DNA from 4 places in the Pelomonas dachongensis genome. Region 1 is predicted to be linked to each of the others. Evidence: predicted binding sites of a transcription regulator. Region 1 holds the regulator's gene; each other region holds the start of a gene.
The links. The regulator LexA, encoded in region 1, represses DNA repair genes until DNA is damaged. The targets are predictions, from matches to a motif close to ACTGTATNNNNATACAGT.
Positions count from the first base shown of each region.

Region 2: a site for LexA is predicted at 1,628-1,645, ahead of imuA (translesion DNA synthesis-associated protein ImuA). Genes of this name have one in related genera too.
Region 3: a site for LexA is predicted at 2,121-2,138, ahead of imuA (translesion DNA synthesis-associated protein ImuA). Genes of this name have one in related genera too.
Region 4: a site for LexA is predicted at 5,766-5,783, ahead of ACG02S_RS03635 (putative DNA modification/repair radical SAM protein). Genes of this name have one in related genera too.

Region 1 is NZ_JBIGHY010000002.1:39,950-47,148, forward strand. It holds gene ompA (outer membrane protein OmpA) at 1-598, shown strand, start outside; gene ubiG (bifunctional 2-polyprenyl-6-hydroxyphenol methylase/3-demethylubiquinol 3-O-methyltransferase UbiG) at 676-1,380, shown strand; gene ACG02S_RS04970 (HAD-IA family hydrolase) at 1,362-2,048, shown strand; RNA gene ssrA (transfer-messenger RNA) at 2,062-2,434, shown strand; partial or broken gene ACG02S_RS04980 (group II intron maturase-specific domain-containing protein) at 2,897-3,469, shown strand; gene lexA (transcriptional repressor LexA) at 3,602-4,273, opposite strand; gene ACG02S_RS04990 (asparaginase) at 4,345-5,280, shown strand; gene ACG02S_RS04995 (organic hydroperoxide resistance protein) at 5,287-5,721, opposite strand; gene ACG02S_RS05000 (MarR family winged helix-turn-helix transcriptional regulator) at 5,763-6,245, opposite strand; gene ACG02S_RS05005 (DUF1304 domain-containing protein) at 6,366-6,728, shown strand; gene ACG02S_RS05010 (ATP-binding cassette domain-containing protein) at 6,747-7,199, opposite strand, start outside.
Region 2 is NZ_JBIGHY010000019.1:12,475-19,673, forward strand. It holds gene ACG02S_RS25400 (zinc-finger-containing protein) at 1-509, opposite strand, end outside; gene ACG02S_RS25405 (SOS response-associated peptidase family protein) at 530-1,495, opposite strand; gene imuA (translesion DNA synthesis-associated protein ImuA) at 1,695-2,588, shown strand; gene ACG02S_RS25415 (Y-family DNA polymerase) at 2,512-3,840, shown strand; gene ACG02S_RS25420 (error-prone DNA polymerase) at 3,849-6,947, shown strand.
Region 3 is NZ_JBIGHY010000019.1:39,853-47,051, reverse strand. It holds gene ACG02S_RS25565 (error-prone DNA polymerase) at 1-10, opposite strand, end outside; gene ACG02S_RS25560 (Y-family DNA polymerase) at 20-1,336, opposite strand; gene imuA (translesion DNA synthesis-associated protein ImuA) at 1,266-2,105, opposite strand; gene ACG02S_RS25550 (SOS response-associated peptidase family protein) at 2,265-3,230, shown strand; gene ACG02S_RS25545 (zinc-finger-containing protein) at 3,247-3,900, shown strand; gene ACG02S_RS25540 (helix-turn-helix domain-containing protein) at 3,912-4,214, opposite strand; gene ACG02S_RS25535 (transposase) at 4,166-5,095, shown strand; gene ACG02S_RS25530 (RNA polymerase sigma factor) at 5,092-5,586, shown strand; gene ACG02S_RS25525 (FecR family protein) at 5,589-6,650, shown strand; gene ACG02S_RS25520 (TonB-dependent receptor domain-containing protein) at 6,722-7,199, shown strand, end outside.
Region 4 is NZ_JBIGHY010000001.1:749,173-756,371, forward strand. It holds gene ACG02S_RS03620 (S9 family peptidase) at 1-1,556, shown strand, start outside; gene ACG02S_RS03625 (choice-of-anchor I family protein) at 1,942-3,465, opposite strand; gene ACG02S_RS03630 (catalase) at 3,579-5,663, opposite strand; gene ACG02S_RS03635 (putative DNA modification/repair radical SAM protein) at 5,790-7,046, shown strand; gene ACG02S_RS03640 (TIGR03915 family putative DNA repair protein) at 7,043-7,199, shown strand, end outside.

The sequences.
Region 1 (7,199 bases):
TTCGTCGGCATCTGCGCAAACCATCGACAACTGGCGCGCGACCGACGGTACGGTCTGGAAGAACGGCACTAACGAATATTGCTGGCGCAACAACTTCTGGACGCCTGCCACGGCAGCTCCGGGTTGCGACGGCGAAATCAAGGCCGCGCCGAAGGTCGAGCCGGTCGCTCCGGTTGCTCCCCCGCCGCCGTCGCCTCCGCCGGCTCCCCCGAAGGTCGTGACGCCGCCGCCGCCGCCGGTCAGCGAGAAGGTCACCTTCGCCGCCGACGCTTTCTTTGACTTCGACAAGGCCACGCTGAAGCCCGAAGCCACCGCCAAGCTGGATGACCTGGTCAGCAAGACCAAGGGCATCAACCTGGAAGTCATCATCGCCGTGGGCCACACCGACTCGGTGGGCAGCGATGCTTACAACCAGAAGCTGTCGATCCGCCGCTCGGAAGCCGTCAAGGCCTACCTGGTGAGCAAGGGCGTCGAGCCGAATCGCGTCTACACCGAAGGCAAGGGCGAGAAGCAGCCCGTGGCTGACAACAAGACTGCCGAAGGCCGTGCGAAGAACCGCCGCACCGAGATCGAAGTCGTCGGTACGCGCAACAAGTAAGCTCTGCGCCCTCGGGCGCTTGGCTCCAAAGCCCCGCACGGCCCGCCCGTCCGGGGCTTTTCTATTTTCAGACCGTCATGACGATCAACGCCGATCCTCAAGAGCTCGCCAAATTCGGCGAACTGGCCCACCGCTGGTGGGACCCTGAGAGCGACTTCAAGCCGCTGCATCAGATCAATCCATTGCGACTGAGCTGGATCCAGCAGCTCTGCCCGCTGTCCGGCAAGCGCGTCGTCGACGTGGGCTGTGGCGGCGGCATCCTGAGCGACTCCATGGCGCGGGCAGGAGCGCAGGTGTTGGGCATCGATCTGTCGACCAAGCCGCTGCGTGTGGCGGAGTTGCATGCGATGGAGGCGGGCACCGAGGGCGTCGAGTACCGCGAGATCGCAGTGGAGGCACTGGCCGTCGAGCAGCCAGGCGGCTTCGATGTGGTCACGTGCATGGAGATGCTGGAACACGTACCGGACCCCGGGTCGGTCGTGCGCGCCTGTGCCACGCTGGTGAAGCCGGGCGGCTGGGTGTTCCTGTCCACGCTGAACCGCAACGCCAAGTCCTTCCTGCTGGCCATTGTCGGCGCGGAGTATGTGTTGAACATGCTGCCCAAGGGCACGCACGAGTACGCGCGCTTCCTGAAGCCATCGGAACTGGCCCAGTTCTGCCGCGACGCCGGCCTGGATGTGCAGTCCAGCCGCGGCCTGACCTACAACCCGTTGACGCAGCGTTATGCGCTCGGCACCGACACGGACGTCAACTACCTGATCGCTTGCCGCCGCCCGTTGTGATCGCGTCTCGTTGGTGTCATTTGCAGGCAGTGCTGTTCGATCTGGACGGTACGCTCGTCGACAGCGCCGAGGACTTGGCTCGCGCAGCCAATGCGATGCGTGTCGACCGCGGCCTCGCGCCGCTGCCGCTGGCACAGTACCGCCCGCATGGCGGCTCCGGTGCGCGCGGCATGCTCGCGCAGGCCTTTGACGTGGGGCCGGGCCAGGCGGGCTACGACGAATTGAAGCGGGACTTCCTTGATCGCTACGAAGGCTTGATGTTCGACAGCACGCAGCCATTCGCTGGCGTGATGGAGGAACTGCAAGGACTGAATACTGCCGGTCTGGCCTGGGGCATCGTGACCAACAAGGCCGAGCGTTTTGCATTGCCGCTGGTTGCAGCGCTGGGGCTGCGCGCGGCCGTCGTCGTCGGGGGTGACACGACTGCGCACACGAAGCCCCACCCGGCGCCGCTTCTGGAGGCCGCAAGACGCCTGTCCCTGCCGCCCGAGGTCTGCCTGTACGTGGGAGACGACGAGCGTGACATCCTCGCCGGGCGCGCCGCCGGCATGGCAACGGCGGCCGCTGCGTGGGGCTACCTGGGCGCGCGTGGCGAATTTGCGCACTGGGAGGCCGATCTGGCGCTGCATGCGCCTGGCGATCTCTTGAAAGCGCTGGGAGTGGCCTAAACTACGGAGCTCTGGGGCCGACCTGGTTTCGACGTGGGTGCGGATCCGGAGTAGGGCATGCCGAGCACCAGTCCGCTCGTAAAACCACTGGAAACAAAGTAACTGCAAACGACTCTACGTTCGCACTCGCCGCTTAATTGCGGATGAGCTTCTCAACGGCAGGCCGATGGGCCGGGCTGAGTTCCGCAAGGGGCAAGGCTGAGAAGTCACTCACATCGGCTGGCGTCCGACCGGGTCACTCGGTAGGGCGTGAGATCAAGTGACTGGCGGGAAAGCTAGCGTGCCACTGCGCGAGTTGACCGTGAGATTCAAATCAGCCGGCTAAGCATGTAGATCTGCCCGGTGATGGCTTGCGGACGGGGGTTCAATTCCCCCCGGCTCCACCATCCAGAGCGAAAAGGCCCGTGTCGGTGACACGGGCCTTTTTCATGTGCGCCCAGCATGGGCGCACTCTTACGGGTGCAAGTCCCGTCGTAAGTTGATCACGACGAACGAAGCGAAGCGCAACTGCGTGAGGGCGACCGAGCGTGGGAAGGAAGCGTGGAGCGTAAATCGCGAGCCGATGAACAAGAACCGCATAGAAGGCGCTGCCGAGCAGGGCGAGTGGGCATGATTCCACGAAGCTCTCGTGATCAAGGCGAAGCGGCGCGGCGGTTGTGCGATGAAGGAGTGCGTTCTTACCTGGGGACGCCTCGTCTTGTGCCTGAAAGGGCGACGGCCATGCCGGAGCGGGTCTCAGCAGAGGTCGTAGTAGCCGGGTACCCTGCTGGAGGCGGCGCTGACGAGAGAGAACCTGCAAGCGGCTTGGAAGCGGGTCAAGGCCAACAAGGGCGCGGCGGGCGTGGACGGCCGCCGACAGCAACGTCTATGTGGGCAGCCGACGAGCCGGCGAGCGGGTGATGGCGTGGCTCAGGACGCTGTACGGCAAGCTGAGGCTTCAGATCAATGAAGCCAAGAGTGCCGTGTGCAGCGCCTTCGGGCGCAAATTCCTGGGCTACGAGCTGTGGGTATCCAAGGGGCGCGAAGTGAAATGCGCCGTGGCCCACAAGGCGCTGGACAACTTCAAGGCGCGCATCCGGGAACTCACGGGCCGCTCAGGCGGACGCAGCATGGCGCAAGTGGTGCAGGCGCTGCGACCCTACATGCTGGGCTGGAAGGCGTACTTCGGGTTGGCACAGACACCGAGTGTCTGGCGCAAGCTAGACCAGTGGCTGCGGCACCGGTTGCGGGCCATCCAGCTCAAACACTGGCGTGGGTCGCACGCGATCTACCGGGCGCTCAAAGCTCTTGGCGCCACGGACACTGCGGCAAAGCGGGTGGCGAGCAACAGCCGATGCTGGTGGAGAAACAGCGACGGGCAACTCAAGACGGTCCTGACCATCAGCTACTTCGACCGGCTGGGGCTTCCCCGGCTCTCTTGACCTCAAACTCTCGAACCGCCCGGTGCGGACCCGCATGCCGGGTGGTGTGGGAGGGGCTCGGTCAGAATGTCTGACCGCCCCTTTCCCGATTTCGATGGCACCGGGGGAAATTGAACCCCGCCCGGGGGGATGTCAGTTGAATCCCTGGCCGCGGATCAATCCCACGGCCAGCCCTTCGATGCTGAATTCGCCCCCGTGTTCGGTGACGGCGATGGGTTCGAATTCAGCGTTCTCGGGCAGCAACTGGATGCCGTCCCGCCCGCGCTGGAAGCGCTTCACGGTGACTTCCTCGCCGACCCGGGCGACGACGATCTGGCCGCTGCGGGCCTCGCGGGCCGTTTGCACGGCTAGCAGGTCGCCGTCGAGGATGCCTATGTCCTTCATGCTCATGCCCTTGACCTTCAGCAGGTAGTCGGGCTTCTTGCTGAACAGGCTGGGCTCGACGGTGTAGGTCTGTTCCACATGCTCCTGCGCCAGAATGGGCGCGCCGGCGGCGACGCGGCCGATCAGCGGCAGCGTCAGCTGCGCGAGGCTGGGGATGGGCAGGCTGAACTGGCGCGCGCGGTTGACAGCACTCAGTGCATCGGACTTCAGGCGGATGCCCCGCGAGGTGCCGCCGACGAGCTCCAGCATGCCTTTTCGGGCTAGCGCTTGCAAATGCTCCTCCGCCGCATTGGCGGATTTGAAGCCCAGCTCGGCGGCGATTTCGGCGCGCGTGGGTGGTGCGCCGGTGCTTTCGATCGCGTTGCGGACCAGGTCGAAGATCTGCTGCTGGCGGGCGGTAAGCTTGGGTCGGTCTTGCACGGGCGGCCTTTGGTGAAGTGAATGCGCTGGTTGTGCATCCAGTATCTGTATTTTTATCCAGGAATCGAAAATTGCAAACCCTTGAGCCCTTGATCGTCATTCTCGGCACGGGCGGCACCATTGCCGGCACGGCGCGCAGCAGCTGTGACGGTGTCGGCTACACGGCGGCGCAGTTGCGAGTGGACGATCTGCTGGCTGCCGTACCGGCGCTGGCCGGACGGCGGTTGGAGGCGCATCAGGTGGCGCAGCTGGACAGCAAGGACATGGACATTGCGACCTGGCAGCGGCTGGCCATCGCGGTGGACGAGCAGCTGGCGCGGCCGGAGGTGGCGGGTGTGGTCGTCACACATGGCACCGACACGTTGGAGGAAACGGCCTACTTCCTGCATCGGGTGCTGGCGCCCAACAAGCCGGTCGTATTGACGGCGGCGATGCGGCCGGCCACGGCGTTGGTGCCGGACGGTCCGCAAAACCTCTTCGATGCGGTGCAGGTCGCGGCGAAGCCGGGCGCGGCGGGTGTGGTGGTCGCGTTTGCGGGCCGGGTGCATGACGCCACGCAGGTGCGCAAGGCACACAGCTACCGCGTGGATGCGTTCGAGTCGGCGGACGGCGCGTTGGTGGCGCGCGTGGAGGAGGGCGCCGTGCGCCTGCTTGGGCGTTGGCCTGCGGGCGAGGCATTGGGGCTGGCGCGCATCGCGGCACCTGCCGGGAGCTGGCCGCGGGTCGACATCGTCATGAACCACGCGGGCGCGGACGGGCGCATCGTGCGGGCGCTGCTGGCGGCAGGCGTCGACGGCATCGTGGCCGCGGGCACGGGGAATGGCACGCTCGGCGTTGATCTGGAGCACGCCTTGCGCGAGGCCGAGTCGCGCGGCGTACGCATCGTGCGGAGCACGCGTTGCGATGCCGGGCCGGTCATGGACCTGCCCGGACTGTTGCCGTCGGCCGGCGTGTTGAGCCCGGTCAAGACCAGGATCGAGCTGATCCTGGCCCTGCTGGCGCGCTGAGCGTCTTCAGACGACGGTCAGCGTGACGTCGACGTTGCCGCGCGTGGCGTTGGAGTAGGGGCAGACCTCGTGGGCGGTGGCGACCAGCGCTTCGAGCGCGGCGCGATCCATGCCCGGCACCGAGATCTTCATGTCGACCTGGATGCCGAAGGCGCCCGGCTTGTTGGCGTGCGGGCCGATGGCGACGTCGCTGGTGATGGACACCTCGGCGGGCAGGGCGATCTTCTGCTTGCCAGCAACGGCCTTCATCGCGCCGATGAAGCAGGCGCTGTAACCGGCCGCGAACAGCTGCTCGGGGTTGGTGCCGGGGCCGCCGGCGCCGCCCAGTTCCTTGGGCGTAGACAGCGTCACGTCGATGGCGCCGTCGGACGACTTCGCGGTGCCGGCGCGGCCGCCGGTGGCGGTGGCGGTGGCGGTGTAGAGGGCTTTTTCGATGGCCATGGTGGGCTCCTTGGTGGGGGCGGGGTGGTGGGGAAAGTGATTCACTCGCCGGCTGCTTGCAGGAAGCCGCTGCGCAGTTCGTGCAGGCGACGCGTCAGCGTCGTCAGTTCATCCAGGTCGCAATTGCTGGCGCAGGCCAGTTGACCCGGAATGTCCAGTGCCTGGGCGCGCAGCCTGCGGCCGGCCGGCGTCAGGAAGATGTCCACGCGGCGCTCGTCGTCCTGCGCGCGGCGACGCTCCAGCAGGGCCTGCTGCTCCAGCCGCTTCAGCAGCGGCGTCAGCGTGCCGGAATCCAGCGACAGGCGCTGGCCCAGTTGGCTGACGCTGAGGCCGTCCAGCTCCCAGAGCACCAGCATGACGAGGTACTGCGGATACGTCAGGCCCAGGGGCGCCAGGAGCGGCTTGTACAGCCTGGTCATCGCCAGCGAGCTGCTATATAGCGCGAAGCACAGTTGGCGGTCGAGATGCAGCCACTGCACGCGCAGGTCGGCGGCTTGATTTGTGGCGGGCTTGCTGCGTGGCATGCGAATTAATATAGCTGACAATTGAATTGCGCACCATTTAAATGGTCTTTTTGGAGGCACCGACCGTAGGGCGATCTGCGAGGATGCGCCACCCCCAACAAAGCAAGACGAGGAGAGGCAATGCTGATCGTGGCGACCGTGCTGGCGGCCCTGGTGGCCCTGCTGCACCTGTACATCCTGGTGCTGGAGATGTTCTTCTGGACCAAGCCGTTGGGCCGCAAGGCCTTCGGGCTGAAGGCGGACTTCGCAGAGCAGAGCAAGGCGCTGGCCGCCAACCAGGGGCTCTACAACGGTTTCCTGGCGGCTGGCCTGATCTACGGGCTGATGCTCGGCACCGCAGGCGCTGGCAAGCCGTGGCTGGTGTTCTTCCTGGGCTGCGTGGTCGTGGCCGGGGCGTTCGGCGCGGCGACGGCCTCGAAGAAGATTCTGTTCGTGCAGGCGTTGCCGGGCGCCATCGCACTGGCGGCCGTGCTCGCCGTCTGACGAGGAGAACCGGCGGGGTCAGGCGGCGGTCATCGCCTCGATCTGCTCGCCCAGCTCCAGCCAGCGCATTTCGTCGGCTTCGAGCTGGTCATGAATCGCCTTCAGGCGCTTGCCCATCTCGGCGATGGCCGACGCAGCGGCGCCTTCGGCGAGCTGAGCCTCGATGCCGGCGCGCTCCTCGGCCAGCGCATGCATGCGCTTGTCGATGGTTTCCATCTCCTTGCGCAGCGGGCGGGTCTGCTCGGCGACTTTCGCGCGCGCCTGGCCTGAGGCCTTGCGGTCCACGGGGGCCGAAGGCGCCGGTGTGGGCGCTGCGACGACTTTCGGCGCCGGAGCAGCCGACTGCTTCTTGGCGGCGCGGGCGGCTTCCTTGCTCTGCTCCAGCAGCCACTTTTGGTAGTCGTCCAGGTCGCCATCGAACGGCTTGACGACACCGTCTGCCACCAGCCAGAACTCGTCGCAGACCTCGCG
Region 2 (7,199 bases), on a different contig from region 1:
GTCATCAGCCCCTGCTCCCAGATCGGGTCGAATGCCTTGTGTGCGGCGATGCGCGCGGCGCGTAGCGCTTCGTCGGCCAACTCGCCAAAAGGTTCGTCGGATTCCTTCATGCACCCGACCCACGCATCGCAACTCCAGCACACCCAAAACTGCCGCTGCGCGAGATCCCTGCGGTCTGGGTACACGTCAAGGCCACCATGCAGGTCCGCGTGCCTGCCGCAGTAGTTGCAGATCACGGTCCGGTCTGAAGCGAGAGCCACTGGCCCGGCCACGGGCCGGCCTTCCGCTTCACGGGTCCGTTTCAGGTAGTCCAGCAGGCTGGTGAAGCCGATGCCGTTGGCCGGGCCATCGGGACCGTCAACGACGGTCTTCCAGGTCTGGGATCCCGGCCAGAAGTCCACCCGGTCGTCGAGCCGCATGCGCTTTCCGCCGTCCAGCTTGACGACGCTTCCGTCGCCGAAGCCGCCCAGGCCCATCTGGCCTGGGGCACCCTTCATCGGCTTGCTCATGCGATTGCGCCTTCGCTTCGCTACGCAGCCAGGCGATGCTCGTAGTAGGCCGGCGCGCGGTCATCAAAGATGTCGTACAGGGCCTTGAGGTTCTTCGGATCCGGGTTCAGCCAGGCATCCACGTGCTCAGGCTTGATGCGAATGATCATGCGGTCGTGCCCCGCATCCCGCACCTCCGGCGGGGGCTCGTCGGTGATGGCCGCGAAGGACAGCAAGTCCGGTTCGCCGTCCTTCGTCCAATGCGACCACAGGCACGCGATGTACATCAGCTCCGGCGGATTGGGCTGGAACTGAAGGATCACGTTCTCAGGCTTCTCGTCGGGCCCGAGCGGGCGATGCTCCATGTCGTGGCGCTTGACGTTCTCGTAGAACGTGTCCACCAGCAGGATGCCGTGCGTGTAGCCGAACTGGCCTTTCCAGAACCGTTCCAGGTTGTCGCGGCGGGCGTTGTAGGTCCCGGGGTATTCGATGTCATACGCGGCCGGCCGACCGGCGGGCCGGCACTGGTAACGCATGGGCAGCACGACGCGCTTGCCGTCGCGGACGACCATCACGGGCGCATACACGCCAGGGAAGATGCGCGAGTCGCGATCACGCAGATCCGTTCTGCGCAGATCCTCCAGATCCAGCCGCGCCTTGGAAATCTTCGACGGCGCGATACGCAGACTGTCCAGCACGGTCTTGGCCGGCTTGGGGTTCGTCTCTGCGATGCGCTCGGCATCGGCCAGACGCTTGCGCTGAGCAAACAACTCCTTCTCCAACGTCATCGCCCGGTCGGCCATGAAGGCCTCGATGAGGCGCTTAACCTCCTGCTCCTCGGGCGTGGTGGCCTCACCCTCGAACGCCGCTTCCACGGCCTTCGGAACCTTCAGCTTCGCCTCCTGTCGGTTGAAGAAGAGCTGGACGAACTCCTTGATGCTGAGGTGGGCGCCGAACAGGCGGACGTAGTCACGGTAGTTGGCGCGAACTTGGGCTGAGTAGCACATGGATGAACTGTCCCTGCTGATGGGGAGACGCCGTTATCGCACATCAATGCACGGAGGGCGCGTGACGTGACGGACGACCGCCTGCACCCGTGTCGGTGGCCCGCCTGCTGGACGCGTGCCGCCTTGTGGTGTACTGTATAAATAAACAGTCTTTCAACACAAGCTTGAGCCGCGCCAACCCCGCTGACGCCACATCCCCATGTCTGCCCACCCGGTGCAGGAGGACTTGCTGTCCTCGCTGCAAAGTCCTTCTGTTGCCTGCGAAAAGCACGACGCGGCCCTCGAGCCCGTCGCGCTGCCTGCGCCTGCACAGAACGCTGCCGGGCCAGCCTGCCATCTTCCCGACGCGCTGATCGATTCGGTCTGGCGGGCGGACCAACTGGGCCACGCGAGGACGACGGCCGTCAGCACCGGTTTTGCGGCGCTGGACGCGGAGATCCCTGAAGGAGGCTGGCCCTGCGGCTGCCTGATCGAGATCCTGCAGCCCCAACCGTCGGTCCAGGAATGGCGCCTCATCGGGCCTTCGCTGCGCCCGCTACTCACCGGGGGCCGGGCCGTTGTGGTCGTGGGTCCACCCAAGCCCCCGCACCTGCCCGGCCTGCGGCACCTCGGGATCGACGAGCAGCAGCTCAAGTGGGTGGCGGCAGCGGCGCCGTCGCAACGGCTTTGGGCGACGGAACAGTTGCTCAGGGCCAATGCCGCTGCCGCCGTCGTGGCATGGATGCCGCAAGCCCGGCCGGAGCAGCTCAGGCGTCTGCAGGTGCTGGCGCAGGCCTGCGAAGGCCTGGTCTTCATCTGCAGGCCCCTGGTCGCCCGCCATGATCCCTCGCCGGCTCCGCTTCGCATCGTGTCCAGGCCATTGGTGGACTGGCAGATCGAAGTGCAGATCGTGAAGCGCAGGGGGCCGGCTCAGGAGGTGCCACTGCAGCTGAGCTCGGTGCCTGGCGGCATCGAACACGTCCTGACCCCTCGCACGCGCCGGCCCAGCGCCCTGACGCCAACCAAGGAGAACCACGTTGTTGTGGGTCGTTCTGCTTACCTCGATCCCAGCGATCTCACCCGAGAAGTCCTCGAGCGCGTCGCCAGCCTCTGACGGCGTGCGCGGCCTGGTGCTGTGGTCACTGCAGTTCACGCCCCGCGTGGCTGTCGTGGAGGGCTGCGCCGTCGCGATGGAAGTGGAATCTAGCCTGCGGCTGTTCAAGGGGCTGGAATCCCTGAAGGAGCGCGTCAGTGCGGAAGCGCCAGACCTGGGCGTCGTCGGCATCGGGTGGGCGCCGACGGCGATGGCGGCCCTCGTGATGGCGCGATGCGGGGTGCTCGACCTGGGGCGCCGCCTGCTGCTGCCTGTGATGGACGAGTTACCGCTAGCTGCCTTGACCGCCGCCGTTTCCCATGAGGAAACGCTGTCCTGTGCGGGCATCACCTTGCTCGGTGAACTGCGCCGGCTGCCGCGCGCGCAGGTCAGCCGCCGGTTCGGGACCGCATTGCTCGCCACCCTGGACCAGGCCTACGGACAGCGTGCCGAGGTCTTCAGGTACGAGACGATCCCGGAGGATTTCTCGGCTCGGATCGAGCTGCCTGCCCGTGAGGACCACGCGCCGGCACTGCTGATGTACGCGCGGCCCTTGCTCATGCAGATGTGCGGCTGGCTGGCCTCCAGGCATGCCGGTGCCGTGGGCTTTCGGTTCCGCTGGATTCATGATTCGATGCGTGCCAAGGACGCAGGGGACGGCGGCGAAGTGACGATCCGCTCGGCCGAGGTGCTGCGAGACCTGGAACACTTCGTGAGGTTGCTGGCCGAGCACCTAGCCAAGCAGGAGCTGCTGGCGCCAGTCGGTGAGCTGCAGATCGATGCGATCGGCGTCCAAGCCCTCACCGAGCAAAGCGCATCGCTGCTGCCGGAGAGCATGGGTTCGGGTGAATCGCTGTATCTCGTCCTCGAACGCATCGCCGCACGCCTCGGGCCGAAGAGCGTGCTGCAGCCGGTGCTGGTCGATGACCACCGCCTGGAGTGGATGACCCATTGGACGCCGCTGGCCAAGCAGAAGAGGCGCACACCTGCGCCAGTTCCCGAGCAGCCCGAGCCCACCTTTGTCCTTGAGACACCGCTAGAGCTGGCGGTCATAAACAACCGGCCGCATTACGAGGGGCCGTTGACATTGCTGGTCGGCCCAGACCGCGTTGAAGGGGGGTGGTGGGACCGGCTGCCCGGCACCTCGTCCACGCGCAATGTGGTGCGGGACTACTGGATCGCCCAGTCCGACAACGCAGGCGTGCTGTCGGTCTTCAACACGCAGGACGCCGATGGCCGTATCGCGTGGTTCCTCCATGGCCACTTCGCCTGAGCGCGACCATGACGACGCTGCCGGGCTACGCGGAGCTGAGGGTCCTCAGCAACTTCTCCTTCCTCAAGGCGGCCAGCTGGCCGGAAGAGCTGGTGCAGCGCGCCAAGGCCCTGGGCTACACCGCCATCGCGATCACCGATGAGTGCTCGATGGCCGGCATCGTCCGCGCCCATGTTGCCGCCAAGGAGCACGAGATCCAGCTGCTCGTCGGCAGCCAGTTCCAGGTGGACGGCGCTTTCCCCCACACCATCGTCGTCTACGCCTGCAGCCTCAATGGCTACGGCAACCTCTGCCAGCTGATCTCCAAGCTGAGACGCAGCTCGGAGAAGGGCACGTACTCGGCCACGCCCGACGACTTCGGGCCCAGCGATCTTGACGACTGCGTCGTGGTCGCTTGTCCGGAACGCCGTGCCAAGCCTGAGGCGCTGATCACGCTGGCGCGCTGGCTGCTGAGCCGTTTCATGGGGCGGGTCTGGCTGGGGCTGGACCTGCTCAAGCTCAGCGATGACGAGGTGCGGCTGGCGCGCTTGCGCGACGTCAGCGCGCTGACCGAGATCCCGCTGGTGGCCGTCGGCGACGTGACGATGCATGTGCGCAGCCGCAAGCCGCTGATGGACGTCATGACGGCCACCCGGCTGGGCAAACCGCTGACCGAGTGCGGTCGGGCACTGGATCGCAATGCCGAGCGCCACCTGCGCACGCGGGGGCGGCTCGCCCGGACCTTCCCCGCCGATCTGATGGCGCAGACGCTGCGGGTTGCCGCACGGTGCGAGTTCTCCCTTGACGAGATCCGCTATCACTACCCGTCGGAGGTGGTGCCCGACGGCGAGACGCCGGGCAGCTATCTGCGGCGCATCACCTACGAAGGAGCCGGCCGGCGCTGGCCCGACGGCATCCCGGCCTCCGTCACCGAGCAGATCGAGCGCGAACTGACGCTGATCGCCGAGATGCACTACGAGCACTACTTCCTGACCGTCGCGGACATCGTCCAGTTCGCGCGCAGCCAGCACATCCTCTGCCAGGGGCGGGGATCGGCTGCGAACTCGGTGGTCTGCTACTGCACCGGCGTGACCGAGGTGGACCCGGCCCGCATGAGCGTGCTTTTCGAGCGTTTCATGTCCAAGGAGCGCAATGAGCCGCCCGACATCGACATCGACTTCGAGCACGAGCGGCGCGAAGAGGTCATCCAGTACCTGTACGGCAAGTACACACGCGACCGTGCGGCTCTCGCTGCGGTGGTGATCTCCTACCGGGTCAAGAGCGCCATCAAGGATGTGGGCAAGGCCCTGGGTTTCGGCATGGACGAACTGGAGCGCCTGGCTGCTTCGCACCAATGGTGGGATGGCAACGTGATCGACGCCGATCGGCTTCGGGAAGCCGGCCTCGACATCGAAGACCTCGCGGTGCGGCAGCTGCTTGAACTCACCAAGGACCTCATTGGCATGCCCCGACACCTCTCCCAGCATCCCGGCGGCTTTGTGTTGACCAACGGCCCGCTGACGCGACTCGTGCCGATCGAGAACGCCAGCATGCCGGATCGCACCGTCATCCAGTGGGACAAGGACGACCTGGACGCCGCCGGCCTCCTGAAAGTCGATGTGCTGGGCCTCGGCATGCTGACGGCCATCCGCAAGGCGCTCGACTTCGTGAGCCAGACGCGCGGCTTCGATTTCCAGATGCAAGACATCCCTGCCGAGGACCCGGCCACCTACGACATGATCTGCAAGGCCGACACCATCGGCGTGTTCCAGATCGAGTCGCGCGCCCAGCGGTCGATGCTGCCCCGACTGCAACCCCGCTGCTTTTACGACTTGGTCGTGGAAGTCGCCATAGTCCGACCCGGGCCCATCCAGGGGCAGATGGTGCATCCCTACCTGCGGCGACGGCAGAGGTATGAGGCGGTGACCTACCCCAGCAAAGAGCTTGAGGCCGTGCTCGGCCGCACGCTCGGCGTACCGTTGTTCCAGGAGCAAGTCATGCAGGTCGCGATGGTTGCCGCAGGCTACTCTGGCGGCGAGGCCGACAGGCTGCGCCGCGACATGGCGGCCTGGAAGCGCAAAGGCGGCTTGCAGCAGCACTACGACAAGATCGTTGACGGCATGACAGCGCGCGGCTACCAGCGCGAGTTCGCCGAGGCCATCTTCAATCAGATCAAGGGCTTCAGCGAATACGGTTTCCCGGAGAGCCATGCGGCCAGCTTTGCGCTGCTCGTCTACGCCTCATGTTGGCTGAAATGCCATCACCCGATGGAGTTCCTGGCGGCGATGGTGAACGCGCAGCCGCTGGGCTTTTATTCGCCGAGCCAGCTGGTGCAGGACGCCAAGCGTCACGGCGTCACGGTCCTGCCCCCGGATGTGATGCTGAGCGACTGGGACTGCAAGCTCGAAGAGACCGGGTCGGGAACCGCTGTACGCCTGGGCCTGCGGCTCGTGAAGAGCCTGCAGGAAGCCTCGGCGCTGGCGATCTCGAAGGCCCGGGACGAAGCACCGTTCGAGAGTGCCGAGGACCTGTCGCTGCGTGCGGGGCTCAACCATCAGCAGATGACGGCGCTTGCCGCCGGCGACGCGTTGATGGGCCTCAGCGGGCACCGGCGACAGCAGGCCTGGGACGCAGCAGCCCTGCGTGCGGCGCCGCCCCTGCTGGAAGGCGCGCCGGTCAACGAGGACTACCTGGAGTTGCCCGAGGCTCCCGAAGGCGAGGCCGTCGTCAAGGACTACGCGTCGCTGGGCCTGACGCTCAGGCGCCATCCGTTGGCGCTGCTGCGGCCGCAGTTGCAGGAGCGGCAGTTGATGACTGCGGCGGAACTGGATGCCGCTCCCAACCGGCGCGCCGTGAAAGCGTGCGGGATCGTGACGACGCGACAGCAACCCGAGACCGCAAACGGGACGATCTTCATTTCTCTGGAGGATGAGACCGGGGAGGTGCAGGTGATCGTGCACAAGGCCATCTGGGAACGACAGCGGCAGGAGACGCTGAGCTCACGGCTGCTGGCGGTGAGGGGAACCTGGCAGCGAGTGGGTGGCGTGAGCAACCTGATTGCGGGGCATCTGGAAGACCTGACGCCGCTGCTCGGGGGCTTGAAGACAAAGCGGCGCGAATTTCGATAGTTTTGATGGCGCCCGTTGGCCCCGCGCCTGAACACGAAGTCAGCCGTCGGGTTGGATCAACGTCATTCAAGTAGATCGCATGGCCGTCTGACAAGATCACGCGAGGAAAAGATGCATCGGCCCGACCTGGGACACATCCCAGAAAACTACCCGCTCCGGGCAGATGCGCGCATTCACACGACTCCTCGCCTCGAACCGAGGACGTGCACGTCTTCACAACGCATGTTCTGCATCTCCACGGACCAGGACAAA
Region 3 (7,199 bases), on a different contig from region 1:
GCGGGATCATGGCCGGACCTCACCCGAAGATGCCGTGCAGGAACCAGCCGACACCATCGTCCAGCTTGGCCTGGAAGATCCACAGCAGGCCGGCATGGCGGGACTCTGCGAGCCAGTAGTCGCGCATCACGAGGCGCCCGGACCCGGCCGCCTCGTCGCGGTCCCACCAGCCGCCTTCGACGCATTGCGGCCCGGCCAGCAGTTGGAGCTCGCCCTGATAAACGGGGCGGTGGTTGCGAACACTGAGCTTCAGCGGCTCCCTCAGCACCCACGTCGGCTGGGGTAGATCGGTGCTCGGCTCTGTCTGCCTGGACAAGGGTTCGGCGGCGGCCTGCCAGTGCGCCATCCACTCCTGTCGGTGGTCCGCGTGCACGACGCAGCGGCGCACGGCGTCAGGCCCAAGGCGCGCAGCCATGCGCTCCAGCACGAGATGCGGCGACTCGGTGACGTCGGTGTCGTCCAGCAGCAGCGAGCCATTGCTGCCTGCCTGGTCGTGGACCTCTTCCGCGCTCAGCATCAGGTCGCCCACCGGCGCGAGGAGCTCGACCTTGGCCAGGTGTTCCGCCAGCAGCCGGCACAGGTGCTCGACGTCCCGACTCGGGTCTGCCGTCCCCACCGTCAAGGCCCCGCCGTCGCCGGCATCGCGCGATCGCATGGCGTCATGGCACCAGCGCAGCGTGAAGGCGGTGGTGCCTGCATGCCGCGCGGCCAGCCACCCGCACATCTGCACCAGCAGCCGGCGTGCACCCTGCAGCAGGGCGGGCGCGTGTTCCACCCGGAATGGCAGCTCCAGCCGCGCGTTGAACTGATCAGGCAGGACTTCCCAGACGTAGCCCTCCGGCTCGTGACCGTAGGCGCGGTCCATCGCCTGCCGCAACTCCTTGCCGAAACGGCGCGCGAGGCCGGCGCGGGGCAAGGCACGCACGTCGCCCAGGGTCCGGCAGCCGGTCTGAGCCAGCGTCGTTGCGTGGGGCCGCACAGCGCTCAAGCTTTCCATGGGCAGCGCGTCAAGGATGTCCTGCAAGGGGCGGCGGATGCCGTCTTCGCGGTGGTTGCGCGCCAGGGCGAGTGCGCCCAGGCTGGTGGGGGCCCAGGCGACCTTCTGGACCGCCAGTTCCTCGGCTTCGGCCACGACGCGGTCGCGCAGCGCACGTTTGCCGCCAAACAGCCGCGTGCTGCCCTGGACCTCCATCAGGACGGCATCCTCGAAGACCGCGACGCGGGGCGTGAATTGCAACGCCCAGGTGGCCACGGCTCGGAGCGCGTCAGGACTTGGAGGACTCGGCGAGTTCGGATCGTTGGCGCACGGCGGCAACAGCAGGGCTGACCACAGCATGGCTCGGCTCGATGGGAGTGAGGCGGCTGGGATAGCGCAGCCTCGGGGTCATGATGCTGGCGAGGCCGCCGGGCATCGACGTCAGGTGCAGCGTCTGCTCCAGCGGCACGCCCTTGCGCTTGAGCACGTCCACGGCGATCTGCCAGTCGGTGGCGACGCGAACCATGACGCGCAGCGGCGCGGCGGACGAGTCCTGTGCGGCGACTTCAGGCCGGCACAGGAAGAGGGGACCCTTGCAGCGGCTTGCCAGCACCTGCAGACGGCGGATCTGCTCCGCGCGCACCAGCGGCAGCCAGGCGATGACGGCGCCGAAACTGCCGGCCTTGACGACTTGTTCGGTGGCCCACAGCCGGTCGCGCGGGGTGTCCACATCGATCCAGACCAGGTGACGCTCGTCGATGCCATCGTGGCGCAGGCCCGGAGCGTGTGGGGACAGCGAGGGGCCAATGAGCGCCACGCTGCGGCCGGCGCGGGTCTGGTGCGCGATGACGGGGGACAGCAGGCGCAGCTCGGCGATGGAGAACTGACTGACCAGGACTTCCGTCAGCGCGCCGCAGGGCCAGCCGCCACCCGGCAGATGGACGTCCAGCTCGGGAAACCCGCTGGACAGCACGTCGGCCACCGGACCCCCCAGCTGATCGCCGCGCCACAGCGCCGCCTCCACCTCGTGAGGCAGGGGCTCATGCGCGCCGAGGGCGGCGTTTTGAGCAGGCGAGGGCAGACCGTGGGGCGGCGACGCCCCAACCAGCCCGGGGGTGGCGGGAAGCATGGAGATGGGCAAAAGACTGTATGCACATACAGTATATGCAAGCGGGTTCGGCGTCCAGTCAGACAAGACGCTGGATCGCGGGAGGAGTTGGCGGCTGCTGGAGCTGCCGGCCGCGCCGTGAGATAACTGCCCCATCCCCCTTGCCAGGAACAGACCGCGATGTGCTATTCAGCTCAGATCCGCGCCGACTACCGTGACTACACGCGGATGTTTGGCGCGCACATCAGCATCAAGGAGTTCGTGCAGGTCTTCTACGGCCGGCAGCAAGCCAAGCTGAAGATCCCCAAGGCCATGGAGGCGGCTTTCGACGGTGAGGCGACCTCGCCTGAAGCGCTGGAAATCCAGCGGCTGATCGCCGCCTACAAGGCCGACCGGACGATGGCGCTGGAGCAGGAGCTGTTCGCGCAGCGCAAGCGCCTGGCGGATGCCGAGCGCATCGTGCAGACCAACCCCAAGCCGGCCACGACCGTGCTGGACAGCCTTCGTATCGCTCCGTCCAAGATCTCCAAGGCCCGGCTGGACCTGGACGATCTCCGTCGCACCGAGCTGCTGGACCGGGACTCGCGCATCTTCCCGGGCGGCTTCGCGCCCGTGATGGTCGTGCGCGACGGCCAGCGCGTCGTCCTGCCCATGCGCTACCAATGCCGGCCCGCAGGCAAGCCGGCCAACTACGACATCAAGTTCCCCGGCACCTACAACGCCCGCCGCGACAACCTGGAAGGCTTCTGGCGGGGCCAGTTCGGGGTCAGCCACGGCATCCTGCTGGTCGACACGTTCTACGAGAACGTCAAGCGGCACGACATGGAACACCGCGCGCTGGCACCGGATGAAAAGCCCGAGAACGTGATCCTGCAGTTCCAGCCCAATCCGCCGGAGCTGATGCTCATCGCCTGCCTCTGGTCGCACTGGAAGCAGGACGGCGAGCCTGACCTGTTGTCATTCGCCGCCATCACCGACGAGCCGCCGGCGGAAGTTGCGGCCGCGGGTCACGACCGGATGATCATCCGCATCAAGCCGGAGCACGTCGACGCCTGGCTGAATCCCGACCCGACCAACCTGAAGGCGCTGTACGAGATCTTCGATGACCGTACGCCGGTGTTCTACGAGCACCGCATTGCCGCATAGGCGTGGAGCCTCCAACGTGGTTGCGTACAGACAAGGTTCCGACGGGCAGGCCGGGCTGGGCGTTTTCGGCGAGGGCAATGTCGTGTCGCTAGACGGCGGCAAGCGGATCCGGATGGATGACAGGGTGGACTTCTGGCCGGGCAACCAGGCTTGGCAGACGATTGCCGACGGGCCGGATGGTCCTGCCACCGGTATCGGCATGACCAGCCTGCTCACCTATCTGAAGCGCATGCGAGAACTGGCAGGACGCCCGGTCCCGTCCCCGCCGCAGCGCGAGTCCGACCGGGACGTGGTCTGCAACTACTGCGGCCAGCGCGCCGAACTCCATGGCGGTCTGGCGGTCTACCCGGACCGCAAGGACCTGCAGGACAGGCAGTTCTGGGTGTGCTGGGCCTGCGATGCGTGGGTTGGTTGCAAGAGCGGCGGAGACGAACCGTTCGGTGACTTGGCCAATGAGGAGCTCCGTGCCGTGCGCACCTCGGCGCACAAGGCCTTCGATCCGGTTTGGAGCCACGGGCTCATGACCAAGCACGAGGCCTACGAATGGCTGTCAAACGCGCTGGGCATTCCTCGTCGGGAGTGCCAGATCGGCCGGATGAAGCTGGAGGACTGCTGCAGAGTCAGCCAAATTGTGTGGGAGAGATTTGGTCAGGTCGCGGGCGACGAGTGATGCGTCTAGCGCTACTCCACTGAGAGGTAGCTTGCCGGAAGCTGTGCCTCGACGGCTGCGAGCAGGGCAGACGGGCGACAGCCAAGGGCTTTCGCGATCTTGAGCAGCACTGTCAAAGATGCCTGGCGCTCCCCGCGCTCAAGGTGTCCCATGAAGCCGCGATCTACACCAGCGACTAACGCCAGTCCCTCCTGGGTAAGGCCGCGTTCCATCCGAAATTCCCGTACTGCCTGGCCGAAAGCTGTGGCTGGAATTGGATCAAAAGATGTTGCACCTGCAGGACGGCCACCAGAGCGCGGCGAGTGATTTGGCATTCCCAGATGCTTTGTCTCTCGCTACAATCGGACCACTGTTTATAAACAGTGCGGAGGTCCGAGAAATGTCGACTTTCATAGGTTCCACAACTGAGACTTGGGTGAGCCGGCCACTATGTCGCCGTTATGCGTACGTTGTGTTCCGAGCCTCGAAGGTGAAGCTCAGAACGGCAATCGAAGAAAACGGACCGACTTGGTGGGCGCTTGGAACGCTCAACGACGGAGGCTCAGAGTTCCTCGGGGCCTGGAAAAACGCCGATGGAAACGCCGGACTACCGCCCGATGTGTTCGGTCAGTTGTGCGAGCGCGGGGTGCTTTCGATACGGTTCTGCATCGGGAACATCGGTGGCGCCGAGATGGTGTTTAGAGAGACCCTTCGGCATGCGGCCATCGTCCCGTCCATGCAGGAGCTGATTTCCTCCGCAGACACTCTGGTCAGGCCTCGCCACCGTGTCAAAGTCGCAAGAATGCTGCGCACGGTGGCTGAGTTAGATAATTCGCAGGCTGCGCGTGCGAAGTTCCGGGAATTTCAAGGTTCGGCACTGGGTGAAAGATACCCAGAAATCGTCCATCAGTGGGATGAGGCGCTGTCACGATCCGAAGCGTTCTACGCGCTTGACGCACCTCTGCGTGAGCTGGTTCGCTCGGCGGACCGAATGGCTGCGGACGTGAGTGAGTGCCTGACGCGTGTGATCAAGCGCCATGGTCAATTCTCCGATTCCACGACAGCACTCGATTTCGTTGTTGCTTGCCTCGAGAAGGCCGAGCGTGGGTTGGACCGCGACCGGGCAGCAGCGCTTGCCACTGGTCGCGCTCGCTTGTCCTTCCGCCGAAGCGCCGCTTCAGCGCCCGGCGTTGCTCGCGTACTGACACTAGCATGAAGGGCATTGCCATGTTTGCCGACTTGCCGGGTCTATTCTCGCGCGTCAAGTCAGCGCTGATGAGGCGTGGCCAGTCCGAATGCGATGCGGAAGACATCTTGCATGACGCCTGGCTTCAGTTCCAAACTACCCAGCAGACGCAGGAAGTGAAAAGCCCGGAGGCCTTCGTGATGAAGGTGGCCTTGAACATGGCGATTGATGCTCACCGCATGTCTTTGACGCGCGGGGAACAAGTGCAGCCCGAGGATGAAGTCATCTTCGATGGTTCGCCCAGCGCCGAGGACGTCGTTCTCTCACGGGAGCTGGCCGGTCGGGTGATTGCGTGCCTGGCCCAGATGGACGACAAGACCCGCGCCATCTTCCTGGCGAGTAAGCTGGACGGGATGAAGTACAACGAGATCGCAGCCAAGTTCGGCATGACCCGCAGCGGGGTCGAGTGGCACATCTCCAAGGCGGTGATGCAGCTTTCGGACTGGATGGAGGGCTGGTAGCCATGGAGCGGCCAGAGGCCGGCGCCGCGGACGGCGCACAACGCCGGCCCAAGCCGTCGCCCGCCGTCCGTGCTCAGGCGGCGGTTTGGGTGACCAAGCTGCACAGCGAGGACCGGTCGCCCGAGATGGAACGGGAGTTCCGGAAATGGCAGGCGCAGTCCGCCGAGCATCGGGATGCATTTGAGAAGACAACGGATGCCTGGGTAGCCGCCGGCAACATCAAGTTTGCAGACGCCTACAAGGCCCTCGCGGCTCAGAACGTGAGGCACCCGGGGGGGGTGTATGGCGGGTTCTCGCGGTTGGCGGCCGGTGGCGTCGTGGCCGTTCTCGTCGCCGTCGGACTTTTTGCGGGTCAGCACTGGTGGGAGCGCGGCCTGTATCGGACAGCCGTGGGCGAACAGCGCGTTGTGATGCTGGACGACGGATCCCGCATGCGACTGAACACCGACACACGGGTACGCGTGAGCTTCAATGACAGCCAGCGCACGGTCACCGTCAAGAACGGGGAGGCGATCTTTGAGGTGTCGAAGGACCCGGCTCGTCCGTTCGTCGTTCGTGCGTCGGGCAGCGAGGTTGTTGCCGTCGGCACCGCGTTTGCGGTGCGGTACGGAACAACCACTGAGGGCAAATCGAATGAAGTGCTCGTCACGCTCATCGAGGGGCAGGTCAATGTCAGGCCTGCGGCGGAATCACCCTCGGACGCCATAGCGCCCGCGAGGCTCGTTGCGATGAAAGCGGGTGATCGACTGCGCCTGAGTCGTGAGGCGGGCAGCAAGGTCGCGTCTGCGCCGCAGGTCGATCGGCCCAATGTGGAGGCGGTCACCGCATGGAAGCAGAGCGAGGTGGTGTTCGACGCCGCCACGCTACCCGAGGCTGTTGCCGAGATGAACCGCTACAGCCGAACGTCCATCGTGTTGGTGGACGAGTTGGCTCGTACAAACATGCGCGTGAGCGGTCTCTATCCCACCGGAGACAACGTCGGATTCGCCAATGCTGTCGCGCACTTGCACGGCCTGCGGCTGAAGAATGAGGCTGGACGGTTGACGCTCGAAAAAGCAGAGTAGGGCATGTCCTGGCCGCCAGGCCCTCGACTGAAACGTCATCTTGTTGTGACCTCCAACAACAAGGACTTCAGATGAGACACATCCTCAGTCTCCGCAATCTCAGCCCACGCGAAGCGCTGCAGATCAGTGCGTGGATTTCGCTTTGTCTTGGCGCCGGTGTTGCCGCCGGGGCCGAGCCACCCCAGGCAGCGCGGTACGCGATCGAGCAGCCTTCGCAGGGCTTGGCCGAGGCCCTGGTTGCGATTGGTCGTCAGACCAACACGGCGGTGCTGTATGACCCGGGAACGGTAGCGGGTCGCGTGGCCAAGCCCGTGTCTGGGCGCATGTCACCGATCGACGCCATCAGCGCCGCGCTTCGGGGTACTGGCTTGACGGCGGAGATGATGCCGAACGGCACCGTGGTGGTGAAGCCTGCTGCCCCGCCTGCCGCGGAACGGCCCGCAACACCCGGCAGAAGTCCCTCCGGAGTTCCGACCGGTACTCGCATCGAGCCATCTGGCGTAGCAACGATGGGCATTGCAGAAGCCGAGGCTGCGGCCAGCAGCGCTG
Region 4 (7,199 bases), on a different contig from region 1:
AGCGCTGGGCCACGGCCAAGAAGGTCAACCGAGAGGTGTCAGACGACAAGCGCACGCAGCAGCCGCTGGCGCTGTATATCCGCCAGGTCCCGGCCGCGGGCGAGGCGCCGCGCAGGCAGCCCCAGCCGGTGCTGATGCACAACGGCGGCGACAGCTGGTTCGAGATGAGCACCGTGGCGTGGGCGCGCGACGGCAGCCGCTACGCGTTCACGACCTGGGAGCGCGAGAAGGAGTTGCTGCGCGTGTATCTCAGCAAGGCAGATGAAGAAGCCAGGCCCGAGGTCGTGCTGGAGCGCCGTGGCGACGTGGGCCACGAGGTGGTCAACGTGCTGAAGCCGCAGTTCACGCCGGACGGCAGGACGCTGGTGCTGGCGCTGGACGAGGCCGGCTGGCGCCAGCCCTATGCCATCGACGTGGCCACCAAGGCTCTGCGCCCGCTGCTGCAGGGCGAGTTTGAGGCGCACCAGGTGGTGGGCTTCACAGCCGACAGCAAGGCCATGTTCGTGCTGGCCAACAAGGGCGACAGCGCGGCGATGAACGCCTTCCGCGTGGACGTGGCCACGGGCGCGATGCAGGCCATCGGCGCGCCGGGCGAGTACCACCGCGCGGCGGCTTCGTCCGAGGACGGCCGCTGGGTGGCCGCCAACGCTGGCAACTGGGCGCGGCGCCCGGAGCTGAAGCTGCTGGGCACCGATGCCAGGACGGCACCGCGCACGCTGACCGACAGCACCGATCCCGCCTGGGCGCAGCTGAACCTGCTGCAGCCCGAGCGTTTCGCGTACACCAACCGCTACGGCGACCGCATCGAGGCCTATGCCTTCAAGCCCGTCGGCTGGCAGGCGACGGACAAGCGGCCGGCCATCGTCTACGTGTACGGCGGCCCGCTGAATGACCGCCACATCGTCGAGGTCGACAGCTTCCAGAACACGGCTTATCTGTTCAGCCAGTACATGGCCGCGAAGCACGGCTACGTGACCATCGCCGTCGACCCGCGCGGCCACAGCAACTACGGTCGCAAGTTCTCCAACGCGAACTGGGAGCGTGTCGGCGAGCCGCAGTCCGAGGACCTGGAAGACCTGGTGAAGCTGCTGCCCGCGCAGTTCGGCGTGGACGGCTCGCGCGTGGGCCTGAACGGCTGGAGCTTCGGTGGCTTCCAGACGCAGTACACGATGTTCACCAAGCCCGACCTGTTCGCCGCCGGCATCGCCGGCGCCGGCCCGACAGAATGGGAGAACTACAACAGCTGGTACAGCGGCCGCACCATCGGCAAGGTCGACCGCAGCAAGCCCGTGCTGCGCAAGTACTCGCTGCTGCCGCTGGCGCGTGGTTTGAAGAAGCCGCTGATGCTGGTGCACGGCATGCAGGACCCCAACGTGCTGTACCAGGACACCGTTAACGTCTACCGCGCGCTGCTGGAGTCGGGCAAGGAATCGCTGGTCGAACTGTTCCTGGACCCGGACGGCGAGCACGCGATGGGCGGCGCGGTGAAGCCGGCCGGCTGGCATCGCAAGTACGAGGCCTTCTGGACCCGGAACCTGGGGCGCGCAGCGCCTTGAAATGCAAAAGGGGCGCCCGATGAACTGCCCTTTTTGTCGGGCTCTTGCGCGCTGGTGGGTGTGTCGGGTAGGACGCAGGAAGACGGGCAGTCCTGATGCTTCGTCCCCCCGGGCCGCTGCGCGGCCCTCCTCATTTACCTGCGCATCAGGCTTGCTTGCCCTCCTGCTTGTCGTGCCAATGGGCGTCCGCTGCAAGACCCCGCTGGTGGATAGGGCGGGATGCGGGGGGCAATTGCGCAGACAAAGGAGGAGGGCCGGCTGTGGCTGGCCCGGGGGACACAAAGCAATTGCCCTCCCGCCGTGTGCGGCGCAACCCAATGCTTGCTGTGCGGCCGTCGGTCCACCACGAATCGGTGCGCAGAAGCCGTCTATGGCGGCGTGGACCTCAGGCCTTGCGGCGACGTGCCATCCAGCCCACCAGCCCCAGGCCGCCCAGCAGCATCGCGTAGGTGCTCGGCTCCGGAACCGGGGCCAGCGCGAACAGTGCGGTGCCGGCGCCCACGCCATCGGCACCCTCGGCCGAGACGGCCAGGTAGTGCATGCCGTCCATCGTAAAGCCCTTCAGGCCCTCGGGCGCGATCTGGCCGTTCATCGTTAGCAGGCGCACGAAGCTGGTCTGGCTCGGGTCGTTGGCGTCGATCTCGAACACGGCGATGGCGCCGGTCGTCGTACGCTCCAGGCCGATGAACGCGAAGGTCTTGCCGCCGATCTCCATCACCTCAACGCCCTCGGGCTCTACGCCCTTGTCGCGGCTGCGGTTGTCGTTGTAGAGGCCGGCCAGGTTGGCCTGCACGTCCAGGATGTTGCCGCTGTCGTAGACAAGTTTGCCGTCCGCGTCGCGAATGGAGAACGAGCGCGCGCCGGCGGTGTACAGGTTGCCGGCTGAAGAATCGGTGTTGGAGATGCGCAGGGTGCTGGTCGGGCCCGTGGTGCCGACGCTGCTGGCCGCCGAGCGGTCGCCGTCGTCCTCGCGGAAGTCGCCCTCGTTGGCCATTACGACGTAGGTCTTGTTGCCCTTGCCTGTGAAGCTGGCCATGCCGTCGGGCATGTAGAGGCCCTGGGCGACCACGCTCTGGAAGCTGACTTTGCCGTCGTTGTAGACCGCGTCGATCGCGTTGCCGGGCGCGGAAAAGTCCTTGGCGCCCAGCCCCACCACCTTCGTGAACTGGCCGCTCTGCAGATTCAGCACGCCCATGGCATTGGCCTCCTGCAGGCTCACGTAGGCCTGCGTGCCGGCCTTATTGACGGTGATGTACTCGGGCTCGAAGTCCATGCCCGTGTTGGTGCGGATGTGCGTGCCGCTCTGCGCCACGCCGGCCAGCGTGGCGGTGCTGACGACTGAGCGGCTGGCCACGTCGATGATGCTGACGCTGCCGACCGGGTCGCTGGCGCTGGCGCCGTAATTGCGCGGAACGGTATTGCCGATGCGTGCGCCGTAGGTGGCCGGCGTGCCTTCATTGGCGACGAGGAGGCGGCTGCCGTCGGGCGTGAAGGTCAGCATGTCGGGCAGCGCGCCGACCGTGATGGTGCTGGTGCCGGCCAGCAGGCTGCGGCTGGTCGTGTCGTAAAGCTGCACGACGCCGGCCTGCGTGCGGGTCGTCGATTCGATGGCGAGCGCGGCCACGCCGTTGTGGATCGCGACGCTGTTGATAGAACCCCAGCCGCTGGTGTCGATGAAGCTAAGCGACGCGCCGGTCTTGGCGTCCAGCACGTTGACGCCGTTGACGCCCGACACCCACAGCGTCTTCGTGACGCCGTCGAACGCGACGATCTCGGACAGGAAGCCGCTGGGCGTGCCAGTGTGGGCGTTGCTCCAGACCTGGCTGGCGCCGTCCAGCAGCCCGGCTTGGGCGGTGCTAGCCAGCGTGACGGAGGCGGCGAGCGCCTGGAGGAGTCGGGTGGGTGTCATGGACGGAGGGGTGCTGGGGACCGAAAGCGCGCATGCTCGGCAGCGCGCTTGACAGGTCCGTGACGCGCCCCGGCCCACCCCCCGATTCGGGCGGGTGGCGGACCCACCGCAGCTCACGGCAGCGGGTGCACACGCTCCTCGCGGTCCCACTGGCGCGTGGCGGCGGCCTCCACAAACGCCTGAGCCTTGCTGTCCAGCGCGCACACGCCGTCGTCCACCACCAGGTGCAGCGCTTCCACCAGCAGCTTGCCGCCGGCGTCGTGGCCGATGGCCTTCAGGTGGCCATAGGCCTGCCGCACGAAGGTGGCTGCCGCGTCGTCCTGCGCCAGCTGCTGCGCGGCGGCAGACGACAGCACCAGCGCGACGGCATCAAACGCCGCGGCGGGACTGCCGTGCAGGCGCGCATCGGCGGGCAGGTGCGTGCCGTCGTTCAGCGTGGCGCCGCCGATGCGTGGAGCGATCTTCTGTACTTTGGCGCCGGCCTTGCGCAGCGCCTTGTCGAGCGCTGCGATGCGTTTGGCGTCGGAGTCGTCGCTGAACACCAGCGCTACGCAGCGGTCCCGCAGCGACGGCGGCGTCTTGTCGATGATGCCGAGGGCGGGCGAGGGCGGCAGGTCGCGTACCGGCGCCGCAGGCTTCGCGGCGGGCGGCAGGGTTGCAATGCCCAGACCGGAGGCCACGCGCTGCGCCAGGCCCGCGTCGATGACGCGCAGGTGGCCCACCATGCGCTCGCGCACAGCCGGTGTTTCCACCTTGCTCAGCTCAAACACCAGCGCCGATGCCATGTGCGCCTGCTCCAGCGCGTTCTGGCTGCGGAAGAACATGCGAGCCTGGCTGTAGTGGTCGGCAAAGCTCTCGGGGCGGATGCGGCCTTTCGAGTCGGGCTCACCCAGCGCGGCGAAGCTCTGAAAGCCGCGCGGCGCCTCGTAGGGCGCGTCGGGCTGCAGGCTGCTGGGCTCGTAGGCCACGCGGCCGGTCGGCACGCGGGTCTGCATGTGGCCGTCGCGCGTCTGCGTGTGGAAGGGGCACTTGGGCGCGTTGATGGGAAGCTGGTCGAAGTTGGGCGTGCCCAGGCGCGACAGCTGCGTGTCCAGGTAGCTGAACAGCCGCCCCTGCAGCAGCGGGTCGTTGGAGAAGTCCACGCCGGGCGGCAGGTTTGCGGGGCAATAGGCTACCTGCTCGTTCTCCGCGAAGTGGTTGGCCGGGTTGCGGTTCAGCGTCATGCGGCCGATGACCTGCAGCGGCACCAGCTCCTCGGGGATCAGCTTGGTCGGGTCCAGGTGATCGAACGGGAACTTGGCGGCATCGGCCTCGGTGAACAGCTGCACGGCCAGGTCCCACGCGGGGAAGCGGCCGTCATCGATGGCTGTCCACAGGTCGCGGCGGTGCGCGTCGGGGTCGGCGCCGGCCAGCTGCACGGCTTCGTCCCACAGCGTGCTCTGCAGGCCCAACACCGGGCGCCAGTGGAACTTGCAGAAGGTGCTCTTGCCCTTGGCGTCCAGCAGCCGGAAGCTGTGGATGCCGAAGCCTTCGATGGTGCGCAGTGAGCGCGGGAGGGTGCGGTCGCTCATCGCCCACATCACCATGTGCATGCTCTCGGGCATCAGCGAGATGAAGTCCCAAAAGGTGTCGTGCGCGCTGGCTGCCTGCGGAAAGCCGCGGTCGGGCTCCATCTTCACCGCGTGGATGAGATCGGGGAACTTCATCGCGTCCTGGATGAAGAACACCGGGATGTTGTTGCCCACCAGGTCCCAGTTGCCCTCGGGCGTGTAGAACTTGACCGCGAAGCCGCGCACGTCACGCGGCGTGTCCACCGAGCCCGCGCCGCCGGCCACCGTCGAGAACCGCGTGAACACCGGTGTCTTCACGCCCACCTCGGTCAGCACCTTGGCCGTCGTGACCTTGGCCAGCGAGGTGTGTAGCTCAAACACGCCGTGCGCCGCCGAGCCGCGCGCATGCACGATGCGCTCGGGTATGCGCTCGTGGTCGAAGTGCGTGATCTTCTCGCGCAGGATGAAATCTTCCAGCAGCGTCGGCCCGCGCGCGCCGGCCTTAAGCGAGGTCTGGTTGTTGGTGACCGGAATGCCCTGGTTGGTCGTCATCGGCGGGTGCGTACCGCCGGCGGTGTGGTGCAGCTCACCGCCCGTGCCGACTTGCACCGGAGGGGATGACGGGGAAGGGCGAAAGGGCTTGGGCATGCGGAATCCTGATGATGGCGAGGGGTGCGAAGCACTCTAGGAAGCCGGCCGGCCCGGCGCTGTAGGACTTGGTGCCTGATACACCTTGGGTCACTTCGAGCGGCTGTATGCAATTACAGTATTCGAATGCAAGTTCAGGACAAGCTCGCCATCCTGGCCGACGCCGCCAAATACGACGCCTCGTGCGCCAGCAGCGGCGCCGGCGGGCGGCATTCGCGCGATGGCCAAGGCATCGGATCGACGACCGGGTCCGGCATCTGCCACGCTTACACGCCCGACGGTCGCTGCGTGTCGCTGCTGAAGGTGCTGCTGACCAACTGGTGCGTGTACGACTGCCTGTACTGCATCAACCGCAAGTCCAGCAACGTGAAGCGCGCGCGCTTCACCATCGACGAGGTCGTGCAGCTGACGCTGTCGTTTTACCGCCGCAACGTCATCGAGGGGCTGTTCCTGTCCAGCGGCATCATCCGCACACCCGACTACACGATGGAGCAGGTCATCGAGGTGGCGCGGCGGCTGCGGGAAGAGGAGCACTACCGCGGCTACATCCACCTGAAGACCATTCCCGACGCGTCGCCCGAACTGGTGGAGCGCGCGGGGCGGTATGCGGACCGGTTGTCCATCAACGTGGAGCTGCCCAGCGCCACCAGCCTGAAGCAGCTGGCGCCGGAAAAGGACGCCGTGGGCATCGAGCGCACGATGTCGCGCATCCACCTGCGGCTGCAGGCGGCGAAGGAGGCCCGGCGCGAGGCCCAGGCCGTGCGGGCGCTGCCGGGTGCAGCGGCGGCAACCGTCAAGCCGCCCTCATTCGCGCCCGGCGGCCAGAGCACGCAACTCATCGTCGGCGCCGACGCCTCCGACGACCTCACCGTGCTGCAGCTGTCCAGCCGGCTCTACACCGGCCAGGGCCTGAAGCGTGTCTATTACTCGGCCTACAGCCCCATCCCGCACGCCAGCCGTGCGTTGCCCGCGCAGGCCGCGCCGTTGATGCGCGAACACCGGCTCTACCAGGCCGACTGGCTGATGCGCTTTTACGGCTTCACGTCGGACGAGATCGTCACCGAGGCCGGCTTCCTGTCGCTGGAGCGCGACCCCAAGCTGGCCTGGGCGCTGGCCAACCCGGCCGTGTTTCCGCTCGACGTGGACCGGGCGCCGCGCGAATCGCTGCTGCGCGTGCCCGGGCTGGGCGTGGGCTCAGTGGACAAGCTGCTGGCCGCGCGCCAGCACCGCCGGCTGCGGCGGGCGGACTTGCTGTCGCTTGGACCGGCTGCCAAGCGCGCGCTGCCGTTCCTCGTCGCCGTGGACCACCGGCCGCGCGTGGCCGATGTCGTTGCACTCGCCCGTCCTCCCGCGCCGCCGCAGCAGGCCGTGTTGTTCGCATGAGCCTGCCGCTGCGCTACCCGGCCGACTGGGACGGCTTCGCTGCACAGCTCCCTGCGTTGCTGGCGGGCGAGGCCGACTGGACGAGCGACGTCGGCACGCAGGCCGCACTGTTCGGCGCCGCAGCCGCGGCCGCCGCTCAGCGATGGACTTCCC